Regions from separate parts of the Collimonas sp. NPDC087041 genome, predicted to be linked through region 1. Evidence: predicted binding sites of a transcription regulator. Region 1 holds the regulator's gene; the other holds the start of a gene.
The links. Region 1 encodes sigma-54, which starts transcription at its own class of promoters, with help from an activator protein. Its sites were predicted from a motif close to TGGCANGNAANCTGCTTT; they were not measured.
Positions count from the first base shown of each region.

Region 1 (6,893 bases):
ACCGATTTTTTCAAGCAGAAAACCTCGGCCGAATTGGGCCAGAAATTCCTGCCTATCGTCAAAGGCGTGACCGATCGTAACGGCCTGTCGGCGCAATATAACGCGATCATGGGACAAGTCGGCAAGACCGGCATGGTGCCGGCCCAGCAAAGCACGGTGGAAGGTTATGTGACCCAGCGCGCGCTGGATGGCTTGTACACCATCATCGGTGAAGAAGAGAAAGCGATTCGCCAGGATCCGGTCGGCGCCGGCAGCGCGATCATCGGCAAGGTATTCGGTGCGTTGAAATAATCGCTGCTTTTGCGGGGCCGTGCCGCACGGCGGCGCGATCATCGGCAGGCAAGTAATTCGGGCTGCAGTGTCGCCCGTAAAAATAACTAAGGGCGCATTGACTGCGCCCTTGTTCATTCATTGGCGCGAGCTACTGAGCTCGTACGCCGGAGTTCGATTGACGGCCGGTTCAGGTCGCGGCGGGTAGGTCTTCCGGGACATGCTTGATGGAATCATGCTGATGATCCTGCATCTTGTCCTTGTATTTGATCACCTGGCGATCGAGCTTGTCGATCAGTGCATCAATGGCGGCATACAGGTCGTGAGCGATGCTTTCAGCATGCAGGTCCTTTCCTTTTACGCGCAGATTGATTTCCGCTTTTTGGCGCTTTTCTTTTTCAGTGATTTTGTCGACGGTCAGAATCACGCTGATATCGATGACCTGGTCGAAGTGACGTTTGATACGTTCCAGCTTGCTTTGTACGTATTCGCGAATGGCAGGGGTTAATTCGAGGTGATGCCCACTGATGGTGAAGTTCATACAGCGCTCCTATGAAGAATATTGCTGGCGGTTCTGAACAGGTTGCGTTGAATCTTTAGGCGAGCAATCAAGAGCGGACTGCTCTGGCAAGAATCGGTAAAACCCGCTTTGTCTGAACACAGCAAGGGTAAGCTCTACAATCAAACCACAAAAAACTACAAGGCCTTGCGTAAATTAACAGACGGAATCTTTAGTGCTTCGCGATATTTTGCGACGGTGCGGCGGGCGACCACCATACCTTGTTCCGCAAGCATGTCGGCAATCTTGCTGTCAGAGAAAGGATTTTTTGAATCTTCTGCTCCTATCAGTTGTTTAATGAGTGCCCGTATCGCTGTTGAGGAAGCCTCTCCACCTGCCTCAGTAGCAACATGGCTGCCGAAGAAATACTTCAGTTCAAACATCCCGTGGGGAGTGAGCATGTATTTCTGAGTGGTTACACGAGAAATAGTGCTCTCGTGTAGACCCAGTGTATCAGCTATTTCACGCAACACAAGCGGCCTCATTGCGACCGCGCCGTGTGAAAAGAAGTTCCGCTGGCGCTCGACAATTGCCTGCGCCACTCGCAGGATAGTGTCGAAACGCTGCCGCATATTCTTGATCAGCCACTTGGCTTCCTGCAGCTGAGAAGTCAGTGCGCCTTCCCCTTTGCTTTGCCGCAAAATGTTGGCATATAGAGCATTTACGCGCAGTCTAGGCATGACGTCATTGTTCAACATGACCTGCCAGCCTTGCTTTGAGCGCCTGACGATGACGTCCGGCACTACGTAGTCGGAGGTGTTGGCGGCGAACGGCGCGCCGGGGTGAGGATTGCATTGCTTGATGACGGTCTGCGCTTCGCGCAGGTCCTCGTCATCACATTCAAGCGCTTTCTTAATCTTATTGAAATCGCGTTGCGCAAAAAGCATCAGGTGATCTTGCACAATCGCCAATGCCAGGCGACGCGTGACAAATGGCACTTTGACAAAGCGATTGATTTGCAAGGTCAGGCATTCGGACGCATTGCGTGCGCCGACGCCGGCCGGATCGAAGCTTTGCACCATGCTCAGCGCCGTCGATAGTTCCTCGACGTCAATCTCCAGCTCGGCCGGCAGGCGCTCATGGATTTCCTCCAGCGACTCTTCCAGGTAGCCGTTGTCGTCCAGCGCATCGATCACCAGTTCGACCAGCGCCCGATCGCGCAGATCGTGGACGGTTTCACGCATCTGCTGTTGCAGGTGCTCGCGCAAAGTCGATTCGTGCGCTTCTAGCTGTGGCCTTGCGTCTTCATCGTCCGGGGTTTTGGCGTTACGGGCGACATCGTCGAAACTCCATTCGCCCTCGCTGCTTTCGGGCGCGTTGTCGCTGGCCGCAGGGGTATCGAAACTGGCTTCGACTTCAGTCGGTGAGCTGCTCACTTCACTGTCGCCGACCGGCGCATCCATGGTCGAGGTCGAGCCGCTGATGGCGCCGTCGGCGAGTAGACGCACGGAGTTGTCGAGCGGGTCGTCGACCCGTTCCAGCAGTGGATTGTCGGAGAGTATTTGTTCCAGCTCCTGATGCAGTTCGAGCGTGGACAATTGCAATAGCCGGATCGACTGCTGCAATTGAGGCGTCAGCGCAAGATGCTGCGAGGTGCGTAGCTGGAGTGATTGTTTCATGGCTCTCGTGCGGACAATTCACTTCTATTCTTAACTGCGGGACTGAACTTGACGGCTGCAACAGCACAGCACGTCAATCTGTCCACGGCGCATTGGACAACGGATAATTTATTCAGAAAATAACAAGCAGAATTCAAGCTATGCCTTAGCGCGGCACGATTACGCTGCAACCGGCGTGTCTACATGCGGAAATGCTCGCCCAGATATACGCGTCGTACCGATTCGTCGGCAATGATGTCGTCCGGACTGCCGCTGGCCAATACGCTGCCCTGGTTGATGATATAGGCGCGGTCGCAAATGCCCAGCGTTTCACGCACATTGTGGTCGGTGATCAGTACGCCGATGCCGCGCTCTTTCAGGAAGCGTACGATGCGCTGGATTTCGATGACGGCGATCGGATCGATCCCGGCGAATGGTTCATCCAGCAGCACGAAGCGGGGATTGGTCGCCAGCGCCCGGGCGATCTCAACACGCCGGCGTTCACCGCCGGAGAGCGATAGCGCCTGGCTCTCGCGCAGTTTTTCAATCTGCAATTCATGCAACAGCTTCTGCAACTGTTCGTCGATTTCTGCCTTGGTGAGCGGCTTGCCGTTAGGCTGCTGCAGCTCCAGCACAGCGCGGATATTGTCTTCCACCGTCAGCTTGCGGAACACCGATGCTTCCTGCGGCAGGTAGGACAAACCAAGCACGGCGCGGCGATGGATCGGCAGGCGCGAAATGTCGACGCCGTCGAGATCGATCTCGCCGCCATCCGATGGCACCAGGCCGACGATCATGTAGAACGACGTGGTTTTGCCGGCGCCGTTCGGCCCCAGCAAACCGACCACTTCGCCGCACTGGACGTTGAGTGAAACGTCATGCACGACCTGACGCGCACCGTAGCTCTTCTGCAGACCTTTAACGATCAGGTTGCTAGGGGTCCCAGGTGTCCCGGGCGTGGCGCTCATTGGGCAACCTTCGGACGTGGCTGGATCACCGCGCGGATGCGGCCGGCGCCCGGTTGGCTATTGCCATTGACGGTATTGTTGACCGAATAGAATTCGGTGCGGCTGTCGTAGGAGATGAATTCGCCGTTGACTTCATCGGTCGGCTTGTCGCCCTGCAGGCGGCGCATCTGCGCTTTCGAAAACAGCTTGGTGACTTCAGTCTTGCCATCGTATTCGATGCGTTCGGCATGGCCGTCGATCCACAGGTCCGGGCCACCGTCGCGTTTTTGCTTGAACGTGGCGAGCTTGCCTGGATCAGCGTACAAGACGGCGTACTGGTAGCCGGCCGGATCGGTGGTCACCACGACGCGGTCAGCCTTCATCAGCAGCGTGCCGCGCGTCAGCACCACGTTGCCGGTGGCGACGTTGACCTGCTTGACATCGTCATACGTGAGCTGGTCGGAGTCGATCAGCGTCGGTTTGTCGGAGTCGGCTTTTTCCGCATGGGCAATGCCCACGGCGCTAAGCAGCAACAGAGAAAGCAAAAATAGTCGTTTCATGAAAAATCCTGGGTAAAGGATGGAACCGCATACATAAATTGTGTGGCTTGCGCTTAATGCGGCTTTGGCGGAAAGACGCCGTGCACCTTGCTGAACATTTTCAGCACGCGCGTGGAATTATTAAAATACATGCCGGTGCCGTTCAGTTTCGATTGCCCCAGCGTGATTTCTGCCGGCAGATCGGTTTGCATGACATCGTCGTCCGGCAGCAACAACAGGTATTCCGATTTCAAGTGGAAATTGTCGGCCATCGCCGTCTTCGGGCGATCGGCGTTGACATCGCCATACAGGTGAACCTTGCTGTTGTCGTCTTCAACCTTGCCGCGGTCGGCGCGCAGGTTCATCGGCGGCTTTTCCTTATCCAGGCTGTGCACGATTGGTTTCTGGATGTCGAATGAATCGTCGACCGGATTGTGCGTCAGCAGGTCGCCGGAGATGTTGTAGCGCGGCTGCCCGGTGGGAGACATCTGCACGTAGTTGAACGTCTCCACGTAATAATCCGGCTCCACGCGCGTTGGCTTGGGCAGCAGTTCATCGGTATCCCTGTGCATCACCTGCACCAGCCAGAAACTGCCCAGCGCCAGTATCACGAACAGAACCAGCAGCAGCATGAAGCGGAAGCGGTAAGTGGAGCGGAGATTTTTCATGCCGGGGCCGAGCCTTGTGGAGTGGGGCGCAGATAAGCCGCCAGCGCCGCTTCATAGGTGTCTTGCGCCTGCATGATGAGATCGCACACTTCACGCGCTGCGCCTTGGCCACCGGCGGTTTGAGTGACGTAGTGGACGCGCGCCCTGACTTCGCGATGGCCGTTGGGCACGCTCACTGCAAAGCCGACCTGCGACAGGATCGGCAGGTCGATCACATCGTCGCCGATGAAGCCGCAGGCATCGGCGTCGAGCTGCAGTTGCGTCAGCAATTGGATGAATGCCGAGTGTTTGTCATGCACGCCTTGCTGGACATGGGCGATGCCAAGATCGGCAGCGCGGCGGCTGACGATTGCCGATTTGCGCGCGCTGATGATTGCGGTGGCGACACCGCTTTGCTGCAACTGCTTGATGCCGTGGCCGTCCAGCACGTTGAAACGCTTCAGTTGCTCGCCGTCGGCGCCGTACAGCAAGCCGCCGTCGGTCAGGATGCCGTCGACGTCGAAAATCATCAGGCGCACGCGCGCGGCGCGTGCCATCAGTTCCGCCTCGGGCAGGGCCGGATTAACTGACACGTTGTTGTACGGAATGCCGGCTGCCATCAGATAACCTTGGCGCGGGTCAGGTCGTGGATATGCAATGCGCCGACCAGCGTGCCGTCGGTGTCCGTCACCAGCAGCTGATTGATGCGGAATTGCTCCATCATGTGCACCGCGTCGACCGCCAGTTGATCGGCGCTGATCGTGCGCGGATTGGCATGCATCACATCGGCGATCGTCAATTTGGTGAAATCCTGGACCTGTTCGATCAAGCGGCGCAAGTCGCCATCGGTAAACACGCCGATGACGTGGAATTTGTCGTCGACCACGGCGGTCATGGCGATTCCCTTGCGGGTGATTTCCAGCAACGCGTTCGACAGCGGTACATCCGCCGTCACCGCTGGAATCGCTTCGCCGCTGCGCATGACATCGCGTACGTGGGTCAACAGCCTGCGGCCGAGTGCGCCGCCCGGATGGGAGCGGGCAAAATCTTCTTCACGGAAGCCGCGCGCGTCCAGCAGCGCTACCGCCAGTGCGTCGCCCATCGCCAGCGTGGCGGTGGTGCTGGCGGTTGGCGCCAGGTTCAATGGGCAGGCTTCCTGCGCCACGCCAACGTTGAGATGAACGGTAGCCAGTTGCGCCAGTGCCGACGTATCGTTGCCGGTCATCGCGATCAGGCTGGCGCCCATGCGTTTGATGATCGGCACAATCGCCATCAGTTCGGCGGTCTCACCGGAATTTGAAATCGCAATGAAGGCATCGTCTTCGGTCACCATGCCGAGATCGCCATGTGCGGCTTCAGCCGGATGGATGAACAGCGCCGGCGTGCCGGTGGAGGCGAGCGTGGCGGCGAACTTGCGGGCAATATGTCCTGACTTGCCGATGCCCGAGACCACTACCCGGCCGCTGCAGGTGAGCAGCAGGGATACGGCTTGGGCGAAGGGATCGCTGGCGTCGTCGGAAATCCGGTTCTTCAATGCAATGATGGCATCCGCTTCGATTTGCAGGGTGCTGCGGGCAAGCTCCAGCGCACGGCCGGCATCGAACGTCTTGGGCAAGGTTTTTGGCAAAATTTTGGTATCGGTTAGACTCATCCCGAAAGTATAAACGAATTCCTAAAGCAAAAAACTTGCCAGTGGCGATCAGAAACAATTAATCTGTCTTCAATGTACGCTGTTAGCGTTGCAGCAACAAAACATTAATCCCATACCAATTGATCAATGATGCTTTCCGGACTTGAACTGACCATCCTGCTGCTGGGCTCCGCCGTACTGGGCGTTGTAGCCTTTCGCAGCTTTCATTTACCGCCGATGCTCGGTTATCTGGTGGTGGGGATATTGATCGGCCCGCACGCGCTCGGGTTTGCCGAAGACAATGCCACCACCCACGCGCTGGCCGAATTCGGCGTGGTGTTCCTGATGTTCTCGATTGGCCTGGAGTTTTCGCTGCCCAAACTGACGGCGATGCGGCACATCGTGTTCGGTTTGGGGATGGCGCAGGTGCTGCTGACGATCGCCGCCACCATGCTGTTCGGCTGGGTGCTGGCGCTGGTCCTGCCGCAGGTGATCAACATCAGCTGGCAGGCGGCGTTTGCGCTGGGCGGTGCGCTCACCATGTCGTCGACGGCCATCGTTTCCAAATTGCTCACTGAACGGCTGGAACTGGAAACCGAGCACGGCCGTCGCATCATCGGCATCCTGCTGTTCCAGGATCTGGCGCTGGTGCCCTTGCTGATCGTGGTGCCGGCGCTCGCCGAGCATAGCGGCAACCTGCTGG
Region 1 covers NZ_JBIUZX010000002.1:239,065-245,957, reverse strand. The annotation lists gene ACIPF8_RS04215 (DUF4197 domain-containing protein) at 1-291, shown strand, start outside; gene hpf (ribosome hibernation-promoting factor, HPF/YfiA family) at 461-811, opposite strand; gene ACIPF8_RS04205 (RNA polymerase factor sigma-54) at 967-2,448, opposite strand; gene lptB (LPS export ABC transporter ATP-binding protein) at 2,628-3,395, opposite strand; gene lptA (lipopolysaccharide transport periplasmic protein LptA) at 3,392-3,934, opposite strand; gene lptC (LPS export ABC transporter periplasmic protein LptC) at 3,988-4,581, opposite strand; gene ACIPF8_RS04185 (KdsC family phosphatase) at 4,578-5,180, opposite strand; gene ACIPF8_RS04180 (SIS domain-containing protein) at 5,180-6,211, opposite strand; gene ACIPF8_RS04175 (cation:proton antiporter) at 6,341-6,893, shown strand, end outside.

Region 2 (6,893 bases), on a different contig from region 1:
GCGGATCAGGTCGCAGGTTTGCTCGGCGGCCTGCAGATTGCGATCCACCGCCAGGATACTGGCGCCCTCGCGCGCATACAGCGCTGCCGCAGCCTTGCCGTTTCCCCAGCCGGGGCCAACTGAACCGGCGCCGGTCACCATCACGATCCTGCCTTCCATGACCTGTTTCATCGTATGTCCCTTACTCAGATGCTCATCACGCCGGCAGCGACAAAGCCGCCATCGACCGGCACCACGTGGCCGGTGATATAGGAGGCGTCCTGCCTGCTAAGGAAGGCCACGGCGGCGGCAATCTCGGCCGGGCTGCCATAACGCTTCATCGGCACGCCATCGGTAAAGCTGCGTCGCGTCTCCGGTGAATGCAGGGCTTGCGTCAACGCCGTATCGACCGGACCCGGAGCGACGCTATTGACGGTGATGCCGTGCTCCGCCAGTTCGACCGCCATCTGCCGCGTCAGGCCGATCACTGCCGCTTTCGATGTGCCGTAGGCGGTACGGCCAGTGCCGGCGCGGATGCCGGATACCGACGAGATATTGACGATGCGCCCCCATTTCCGGGGCATCATCAAGCGCGCCGCATGCTGGCCGCACAGCATCACGCCGGTCAGGTTGATGTTCATGGTCTGCAGCCAGTTTTCCAGCGGAAAATCGAGGAAGCCGAAGGTCTTGGCGACGCCGGCGTTATTCACCAGGACATCGCAGCGACCGTAATCCTTGCCGACATTGGCAAAGGCTTCGGCAATCGATTCAGCATTGCTGACATCCATCAACAGCGGCGCTGCCGAGTAGCCGCGGGCGACGATGCCGGCTGCGGTTGCGGCTGCGGCTTCGCGGTTGATGTCGGCTACCAGCACCGTCATGCCGTCGGCCGCCAGGCGTTCTGCAATTGCAGCGCCGATGCCCGAGGCTGCGCCAGTCACCAGCGCCACTTTGTGGGCGCCGCTATCGATTTGACTCATGTTGTCTCCGAGGATGGCGGCCTGCCTGGTATGGCAGGCCGCGCTTGTTGCAAAAATTATTGCAGGTTGGGTTGCAGATTATTTAGGAAGGAAACCGATTGAAATCCAGGGCACGGCGGCCACCAGCAGCAACGCAATAACCAGCGCCGCCAGGTAACCCCAGACCCGATTGAACACTTTGTCGGGCGATACCTTGCCGATCGCGCAGGCGGCATAGAAGCCGACCCCGAACGGCGGTGCAAACAGGCCGATGCCCATCGCCAGGATCACCACCATCGCATAGTGAACGTCGTGGATGCCGAGCGAGCGCGCCACCGGGAACAGTAGCGGGCCAAACAGCACAATCGCCGGGATGCCTTCCAGGATGCTGCCCAGTACGATGAAGATCACGATCGAAATCAGCAGGAAGCCCATGCCGCCGCCTGGCACGCCTTGCATCAGCGCCACCAGCTTGGCCGAGAAACCGGATTGCGTCAGCGCCCAGGCCATCGAGGTCGCCATGCCGATGATCAACAGGATCGCGCCAGACAGGGCGGCTGCTTCGACCAGCATCGGATACAGCCGCTTGAAATCCAGGTGACGCATGAACATGTGCATGATCAGGCCAACCACAACGGTGTAGGCGACGCCGATGGTGGCAACTTCGGTTGCGGTGGCAACCCCCTCGATAACGGCAACCCGGATCAGCATTGGCAAGGCCAGCGCCGGCAGCGCCGCGATCATGGTCTTGAGCATCAGCGACAAGGGAGCGCGTTTGACGTCCGGCATCGGCTCGCGGCGGGCGCGGAACCAGCAGACGATGCCGATGGCGATGGTGGCGATCACCGCCGGCATCAAGCCGCCGACGAACAGCGCCGTGATCGAGACGCCGCATACCGCACCGATCGTGATCAACACCAGGCTGGGCGGGATGGTTTCGGTCATCGCGCCGGACGAGGACAGTAGCGCCACCAGTTCTTCCGGTTTGGAACCGCGCTTTTTCATTTCCGGAAATAACGCCGGTGCAATCGCCGCCATATCTGCCGCTTTCGAGCCGGAAATGCCGGAGACCAGGAACATCGCGCCCAGCAGCACGTACTGCAAGCCGCCGCGCACATGGCCGAGCAGCGACGCCATGAAGTCGATCAGGGTACGCGCCAGGCCGCTGATTTCCAACAACGAGCCGAGCAGCACGAACAACGGCACCGACAACAGGATCAGGCTGGACATGCCTTCATCCATGCGACTCACAACGATCATCATCGGCGCCCCGGTGACCAGCGCCAAGTAGGCCATGGTCGCGGTGCCGAAGGCAAACGCAATCGGGATGCCGCCCGCCACGCATACGCCGATCAGCAGCACGAAGAACACGATCAGATTGTAATTGTCCATCGCCAGCAGGGCCGGGCGACCCAGCCATAGAGCGAGAGCAACCAGGCCGACCACAGCTACTGCGGACGCCACTTGCTTGAGCGTGGCGTGGCTGGCCATGCGCGCCAGCGCCGCCAGCAGCATCAGGACTGCGCCGACCGGCAACGCCGCGGCGCGCAACCCGTCCGGAATTTCCAGCGCGGGAGTGGTGATGGCCATCTGTTCGGTCGCATGGTCGACGGCGGGATGGATGATCATCAACACGAAGATGCAGACGATCAGTGCGGCCACGGTCTCGAACCAGATACGCCATTTGTCGGACAGGCGGTTGACGATGGCGGTCAGGCGCATGTGCTCGCCGCGATCCAGCGCCAGCACTGCGCCCAGCATCGATAGCCAGATGAACAGCGTCGAAGCCAGCTCATCCGACCAGATCAGCGGATCGTGCAAGGCATAGCGGTAGATCACGCCGATCAGCAGCACCAGCGTTTCTATCACCACCAGTGCGGCGGCGACTGCAGCGACGACATGCATGACGCCACGGTTGAGTGCCGCCAGCAAGCGCGCCGGTAAATTGCCCTGTACCGGAGGGGTATAGGTCATGGCCGCTTCCATTACACCAGTTTCCCTGTGTATTTCTCCAGCACGGCCCAGGCTTCTTCACCGAATTTCTTGTGCCAGTCAGCGTAGAAGCCGGCGCTGCGCAGTTTGGTGCGAAAGGCTTCGTTACTGGTGTCGTTGAACTGCAGGCCCTTGGTCTTCATGTCAGCCACCAGCGAATCGTTCAGCGCCTTGGTGTCGACCCGCTGCAACATGCCGGCGGCGTTGACGTTGCGGGTGACGATGTCTTGCAGGTCCTTGGGCAATTTCTCAAACGATTTCTTATTGCCGAGGCACCAGAAGCCATCCCACATGTGGTTGGTCACCGAGCAGTATTTCTGCACTTCATACAACTTGGCGGTGGAAATGATCGCCAGCGGATTTTCCTGGCCTTCAACGATCCTGGTTTGCAGTGCTGAGTACACTTCGGCGAAGTTGATGCTGGTCGGTGCGGCATCGAAAGCACGGAACATCGAGGTCCATAGCGGGCTTGGCGGCACCCGCAGTTTCATGCCTTTGAGATCTTCAGGCTTGTTGATCGGGCGGCTGCTGTTGGTGATCTGGCGATAGCCGTTGTCCCAGATTTTTTCGAAGGCGAACATGGTGGATTTAGCGGCAATCTGCTTGCGCACGTAGGCGCCGAGATCGCCGTCCATGGCGGCCCATACCTGGCTGTAATCCTTGAAGGCGAAACCGATGCCGCTGATTTGCGCATCCGATACCAAGGTGCCCAGGATCAACGGCGACAACATGAAGTAATCGATGGCGCCGGCGCGGATTTGCGACAGCATGTCGGTATCCGTTCCGAGCTGGCTGTTCGGATAGATCTGCATGTCGATCCGGCCTTTCGATTCGGCGCCGATCTTGGTCGCCATTTCCTTGGCGCGGATGTTCATCGGATGCGTGACCGGCAGGTTGTTGGCGAATTTCAACGTGAATTCGGCAGCGGCATGGGCTTGCGTAGCGTACAGGCCGCTTGCAGCGACTGCGGATGCGGCAGAAACGGTCTTCAGGAAATGACGGCGTGAAATATTACCCATGTGTTTGTCTCCTCGATTGTAGTTTTAAAAAATGACATCGGACACTTGGCGGTGACACTGCTTTGAACCTGATAGAGCAATTAGGATGCCATGCAGCGGATCGGCTTTCCGATAGCGGCGCCAAGCCCCTCGCGGCAACGCAGTTCAAGCATTTCACTGAAAAAATGTGATGTCCAGCAGATCATGTCATGTGTTTAATTTCTGCGACAGGTGTCGCAGCAAATAAACAACTGTCGCTCCCGCAGTGCAGCAAATTTTCGGTTGGCGCTTGATTACTTCCAGCATTGAAATTGCCGTCTCTCATAGGCTGCAGGCGCATGGTGTGCAGCTCGCAGATTCAGTGGCACCGTTTTTGCATTGATGGCTTCCGAACTGCTCAGCGCATCACTCAACAAATCGCTCATCGAATCACTTACCGAATCACTTACCGAATCACTTACTACTAGGACTCCACATGACTGCTCCCTGCATCACCGGCTGGAACCATTCCCGCTTCGGCAAACTGGATGGCATCGATCCGGAAGTGCTGATCGCCGACGTCGCCAAAGCCGCAATCGCCCATGCCGGTTTGAGCCCGGCCGATATCGGCTCGATCTACATCGGCACCTTCAACGGCGGCTTCCTGTACCAGGACTTTCCATCATCACTGGTGTTCAACGGCATTCCCGAACTGCGCTTCACACCGGCGGTGCGGGTCGAGAATGCTTGCGCCACCGGATCGGCGGCGATCCATTCCGGATTGCAGGCTGTCTTGTCGGGACAATCGCGGCATGCGCTGGTGATCGGTTTTGAAAAGATGACCGAGCTGGCTACTGCAGCGGTTGGCGATGTATTGCTGAAATGTTCGTACGCCAGGGAAGAGGCCGGAATACCCGGCGGCTTTGCCGGCGTTTTCGGCGAAATCGCGCAAGCCTATTTCACACGCTACGGCGATCAGTCCGATGCGTTGGCGGCAATCGCTGCAAAAAACCACAAGAACGGCATGCGCAATCCGTATGCGCACATGCGCAAGGACCTGGGTTACGACTTTTGCCGCAACGTGTCGGAAAAGAACCCGTTCGTTGCCGGTCCGCTCAAGCGCACTGACTGTTCACTGATTTCCGATGGCGCCGCGGCCATCATCCTCAGCGCTGCCGATGCGACGCCTGGCATGGCGCGCGCGGTGCAGTTCCGGGCAGCAGTGCAGGTCAACGATTTCTTGCCGCTCAGCCGGCGTGATCCAACCCGCTTCGAGGCCGGCAGCCTGGCCTGGAAAAAAGCACTGGCGCAGGCGAAATTGGGGCTACACGATTTGTCGCTGGTGGAAACCCATGATTGCTTCACAATCGCCGAGCTGCTGGAATACGAGGCGATGGGGCTGGCCGAGCCGGGCCAGGGCGCACACGCGATTCTCGACGGCGTCACCAGCCGCGAAGGCCGCTTGCCGATCAATCCGTCTGGCGGCTTGAAATCGAAAGGGCATCCAATCGGCGCCACCGGCGTGTCGATGCACGTGATGGCGGCGATGCAGGCTTGCGATGATGCCGGCGACATGCAGATTCCGGGTGCGCGCCATGTCGGCGTCTTCAATATGGGCGGCGCTGCAGTCGCCAACTACGTCAGCATCCTGGAAAGGGTGGTCTGATAAGGGGAGGTGATTCTGCGATCGACCGATCGCAGTGAAATGAGCATCGTTGATAACCGTGGCAATAATAAGAGCGAGACAATGTTAAACAAAGTCATGAACCTGGGGCGGCTACTATCCGACGTCGCCCGGCGTTTCCCGGACCAACCCGGTCTGATCATCGGCGACAACATCGCTACCTGGAAGCAAATCAATGATCGTGTCGATCGCGTCGCACAAGCGTTGCAACAACTTGGGGTGGCGAAGGGCGAAAGGTTGCTGGTGCATTCCCGCAACAACCAGCAGATTTTCGAAAGCGCCTGGGTGGCGTTCAAGCTGGGCATGGTGTGGGTGCCGACCAATGTGCGCATCACGCCGCAGGAAGCGGCGTATCTGGGGCAATCCAGCGCCGCCAGCGTGATGCTGTATGACCAGGGATTTGCAGATTACGTCGATGCAGTCAAGGCGGTGTCGCCGGCGCTGACGCATGTAATTGCGCTGCACGATCCACGCGCCGGCGAACTCGATTACGAAGTCCTGGCCGGACATGGTGATAACGTTCTGTCGTTTGATGAAGTGGGAGTGGAATACAACGATCCGCTCTGGTTTTTCTATACCTCCGGCACCACCGGCCAGCCTAAAGCAGGCATGCTGACGCATGGCCAGATGGCGTTTGTCGTCACCAATCACCTGGCGGATTTGCTGCCGGGCTTGTCGCATCGTTCGCGCTCGCTGGTGGTGGCGCCGCTGTCGCATGGCGCCGGCATCCATGCCATCGTCAATACCGCGCGCGGTGCGGCCAGCGTATTGCCGGCCACGGACAAGCTGCAGCCGGAAGAGGTTTGGCAACTGGTCGAAAAGCATCGTATCGACAACATGTTCACGGTGCCGACCATCGTCAAGATGCTGACCGAAGATACTGCGGTCGATCGTTATGATCATAGTTCGTTGCGGCATGTGATCTACGCCGGTGCGCCGATGTATCGCGCCGATCAACGTCATGCGCTGCAAAAACTGGGCAAGGTGCTGGTGCAGTATTACGGGCTGGGAGAAGTCACCGGCAACATTACCTTCCTGCCGGCCGATATGCATACCGACGACGACAGCGATCCGCTGGCGCGCATCGGCAGTTGCGGCATGCCGCGTACCGGGATGGAGATTGCGATCCTGGACGCCGCCGGCAGCAAACTGGCGCCGGGCGAAACCGGCGAAATCTGTGTACGCGGGCCGGCGGTGTTTCTTGGTTATCACAATAATCCGCAAGCCAACGCCAAAGCTTTCAAGGATGACTGGTTCCATACCGGCGATCTCGGTCATCTCGACAGCGCCGGCTTCGTGTAC
Region 2 covers NZ_JBIUZX010000006.1:4,599-11,491, reverse strand. The annotation lists gene ACIPF8_RS12465 (SDR family NAD(P)-dependent oxidoreductase) at 1-171, opposite strand, end outside; gene ACIPF8_RS12460 (SDR family NAD(P)-dependent oxidoreductase) at 186-959, opposite strand; gene ACIPF8_RS12455 (TRAP transporter large permease subunit) at 1,038-2,912, opposite strand; gene ACIPF8_RS12450 (TRAP transporter substrate-binding protein) at 2,924-3,949, opposite strand; gene ACIPF8_RS12445 (acetyl-CoA acetyltransferase) at 4,404-5,573, shown strand; gene ACIPF8_RS12440 (acyl-CoA synthetase) at 5,613-6,893, shown strand, end outside.
Region 2: the regulator sigma-54 is predicted to act here: its motif matches at 4,291-4,308, upstream of ACIPF8_RS12445 (acetyl-CoA acetyltransferase).